DNA from 2 places in the Colwellia sp. Arc7-D genome. Region 2 is predicted to be linked to the other one. Evidence: predicted binding sites of a transcription regulator. Region 2 holds the regulator's gene; the other holds the start of a gene.
The links. The regulator MetJ, encoded in region 2, represses methionine synthesis genes. The targets are predictions, from matches to a motif close to TAGACGTCTAGACGTCTA.
Positions count from the first base shown of each region.

Region 1: a site for MetJ is predicted at 1,016-1,033, ahead of metK (methionine adenosyltransferase). Genes of this name have one in related genera too.

Region 1 is NZ_CP028924.1:1,216,965-1,219,176, reverse strand. Features, by position in the region: gene murI (glutamate racemase) at 102-911, shown strand; gene metK (methionine adenosyltransferase) at 1,182-2,212, shown strand, end outside.
Region 2 is NZ_CP028924.1:349,028-351,239, reverse strand. Features, by position in the region: gene metB (cystathionine gamma-synthase) at 1-888, opposite strand, end outside; gene metJ (met regulon transcriptional regulator MetJ) at 1,119-1,463, shown strand; gene DBO93_RS01495 (VOC family protein) at 1,559-1,972, opposite strand; gene DBO93_RS01490 (malic enzyme-like NAD(P)-binding protein) at 2,185-2,212, opposite strand, start outside.

The sequences.
Region 1 (2,212 bases), 870 kb from region 2:
CCTCTTGATAATATACTTGTTAGCATTATCAATACCTTTACCTTAGCTTTGTTTACTAAATGCCCAAGCAAATTAAAACAGATATATAAGCGAGTGCAACATTGAAAAGTAAGCCACAAACAACTAATACTGATCCTATTGCGATATTTGACTCTGGCGTTGGCGGCTTATCTATAGCTCAATGTATAAATCATCACTTACCTAATGAAAATTTACTTTATGTTGCCGATACTTTACATGCCCCCTATGGCGATAAAACAGCTGAATTTATTCAACAGCGTGTAAATGAAATTGCTTACTGGTTTATTGAACGCAATGCTAAGGCGATTGTTGTTGCTTGCAATACTGCGACCGTAAACGCTATCGATCAACTACGTAAAAACATTTCCATTCCTGTTATCGGTGTTGAGCCGGCTATTAAACCTGCGGTAAATCTAAGCAAGAATAAAAAAGTGGCTATTTTAGTGACTAAAGCAACCGCTGAAAATCAGCGCTTTTTAACTTTAGTAGCGCAATACAGTCATAACAGCGAAGTTATTATTCAACCCTGCCCTGGCTTAGTTGAACTTATTGAACAAGATAAGAAAAACTCACCTGAGTGTGAATTATTACTCAGTAAATATCTGCAACCATTGCTAGATAAAGGAGTCGACACTTTTGTGCTCGGTTGTACTCATTATCCTTTGGTTAAAGGCATCATTAATAAAATATGTGGTGCAAACGTTATTATAATGGAAACCGCATTACCTGTTACCGAGCAATTACAGCGACAATTAGCCCTGCATAACCTTATTAACCCAAGCGATAAGATAGGCACAACCCGTTTTTACAGTTCAAAACACAGTGACATGCAACAAGCGCTTTTTACCCACATTTGGCAGCAATCATTGCAATTGAATAGCTATCCTTAACCCGATTGATAACACACCATATATTAGCTACTGATTTTAAAGACTAAAATCCCATCAACTGGCAAATAACCGTTACACTTATTTTAAAAACAATAGCTTTATTAAGGACGTTTAGCCATCTAGGCGTAAATAATTCTAGGAATAAGTTTGTTTAACAGTTAGAATGTCGCCATTAAAGACTCATACCAATTTTACCGTTAGCACTAAGTAGCTCATTACAAAGTTAGGTTGGTATAAGATTGTTTTTCAGTTAATTTTTACAGAGGGTTTATGTCTACACACCTTTTTACTTCTGAGTCAGTGTCAGAAGGACATCCAGATAAAATAGCCGATCAAATTTCTGATGCGGTTTTAGATGCTATTATTGCTAAAGACAAGCACGCACGTGTTGCTTGTGAAACTATGGTAAAAACTGGTGTTGCTATTATTTCAGGTGAAGTTTCAACTACTGCCTGGGTTGATTTAGAACGTATTACCCGCGATGTTATTTCAGCAATTGGTTACACTTCTTCAGACGTAGGCTTTGATGGCGAAACCTGTGGCATTATGAATTTAATTGGTCAACAATCACCAGAAATTGCTCAAGGTGTTGATCGCGTTAAGCCAGAAGACCAAGGTGCTGGTGATCAAGGTTTAATGTTTGGTTATGCAACCAACGAAACTGAAACATTAATGCCTGCGCCATTATACTACTCGCATCGTTTAGTTGAACGCCAAGCTGAAGCACGTAAGTCAGGTATATTGCCTTGGTTACGTCCAGATGCAAAAAGCCAAGTTACTTTTATATATGAAGATAACAAACCGGTAGCGATTGATACGGTTGTTTTGTCTACACAACACAACCCAGACATCAAACAGCAAGATTTACATGATGCGGTAATGGAAAACATCATTAAGCATGTGTTACCTGCAGAATTGTTAACTAAAGACACTAAATACCATATCAACCCTACTGGCCGTTTTGTTATTGGTGGCCCGGTTGGTGATTGTGGCTTAACAGGTCGTAAAATTATTGTTGATACCTATGGCGGCATGGCTCGTCATGGTGGTGGTGCTTTCTCAGGTAAAGATCCATCAAAAGTTGATCGTAGTGCGGCTTATGCAGGTCGTTATGTCGCTAAAAATATTGTTGCTGCTGGCTTGGCTGATCGTTGTGAGATTCAAATTTCTTACGCTATTGGTGTTGCTGAGCCAACGTCAATTTCAATTGATAGTTTTGGCACAGGCAAAGTATCTGAAGAGCGTTTAGTCGAACTAGTTCGTGAACACTTTGACTTGCGCCCTTACGGTATCACTAAAAT
Region 2 (2,212 bases):
AAAATCATATTGCTGCTTTTTAGCTAATTCATGTTGTGGGTGATCGCTCAAGCCTGGAAAATATACTTGTTCTACCGCTGAATGCTGTTGCAAAAACGCTGCGACAGCATTAGCGTTAATTTGATGTTGTTTCATCCGAATAGGTAAGGTCTTTAAGCCACGTAAAGCTAAGTAACTGTCGAATGCTGAGCCTGTTATGCCGATACAGTTTGCCCACCAAGCAAGCTCTTCACCTAATGCTTGTTCTTTGGCAACTAAAACGCCGCCAACGACATCACTATGACCATTGATATATTTAGTTGTTGAGTGAAAAACAATATCAGCACCTAACAATAGTGGTTGCTGTAACGCCGGTGATAAAAAGGTGTTATCAACAGCGACTAAAGCGCCTACGTTATGGGCTTGTATGGTTATCGCGGCAATGTCGACCAAACGTAAAAGCGGATTACTAGGAGACTCAAGTAAGACTAACTTAGGTTTTTTGGCAAGCGCTTCGCTTAATGCTGTTTGATCGTTTTGATCAACAACCACTAAGTTAAATTGCCCACGTTTGGCCAGGTGCGTAAATAATCGAAAACTGCCCCCGTAACAATCATGAGGGATCACTACTGTGTCTTCGGTATTAAGCAACTGGCAAATTAGATGAACGGCCGACATACCTGTACTTGTGACAATACCAACCGCACCTTGTTCTAATTCAGCAATAGCACGGGCAAATGTTGCGCGCGTTGGATTACCCGTACGTGAATAGTCAAACTGACGCTTTTCATTGAAACCTTTCAATGCATAGGTACTTGAAAGATGAAGAGCTGGAATAACAGCGCCATGGTGTTGGTCACTGTTTATACCGGCTCGAACAGCGGTAGTGGCTATTTTTTTCTCGCTCATGTGAACTCCAGATTGGATATTTTCTATATAGATGTTTGGACGTCTATCAATCTAAACGCTTTAAAGTGTGCGGTCAAGAACTTTAGACATCTAAACTTCTACACATTCGTTATTGACTCACGCCCCACAACCAGTAAAATCAGCTAGTAAGATAAAACTTATCGCAAACTGGTACACCAGAACAGCAATTTCTAAGTTTATCGCAATTAATTAAGCATAGAGGAATATTCATGGCAGAGTGGAATGGCGAGTATATTAACCCTTACGCCGAACACGGCAAAAAAAGTGAGCAAGTAAAAAAAATAACCGTGTCTATCCCTTTACGTGTGTTAAAAGTACTAACTGATGAACGTACACGCCGACAAGTAAATAACTTGCGCCATGCAACCAACAGTGAACTATTATGTGAAGCGTTTTTACACGCATTCACTGGCCAACCGTTACCTGACGATAGTGATTTGGCTAAAGACAACACACAAAAATTACCAGCAAGTGTTCGCAGAGCGTTAGAAGCACAAGGTGTAACTGACTTTAGTGAATACGAAACTGACATGGAAGAAGAAACAGAAGATTAATGGGATATAAACTATTAGGTTTATAAATGACAAAAGGCGCTTAAAGCGCCTTTTTTATTATCTGAAGTATTTACTGGTGAAATTCATTTTTAAATCTACCAAGTTGCATCATTTAATTGTAGTAAATCCCACTTCGTTCCATATAAGTCCTTAAACACGACTACTGTGCCATATTCTTCAACCCGAGGCTGTTCTGTAAACTCAACACCTTGGCTTTTCATGTGTTCATAGTCTCGCCAAAAGTCATTGGTTTGTAGAAATAAAAAAACTCGTCCGCCGGCTTGGTTACCAATTGATTGTTGCTGCTGATCATTACTCGCTTTCGCCAATAATATATTAGTCCCTTCAGCGTTCGGAGGTGAAATTTGTACCCAGCGTTTTCCGCCGCCCAAATCGGTATTTTCAACGAGTTCGAAGTTCAATTTTTGGGTATAAAATTTAATTGCATCATCGTAATCTTCAACCACTAAGGCAATGTTAGATATGCGTTGTTTAATTGCTTTTGTCATATACTCTGCTCTACTGCCTTGCTTGTAAATTTACTCTGGAGTTTTTTTCAGCATACATATCATTCTAAAGTTGTTGATAAATAGTTTTCAAAAACCGAAGAAATCCATTGTCTGTATTTAATAAGCTTTTAAAATCAAAAAAGACGTCAATGTGACGCCTAATTTGTAGTGCCAATACCGACACCCTATCTTGCTTTTAGCTACCTCAATAACTAACCGTTATAGTTTTCAGGCATCTCT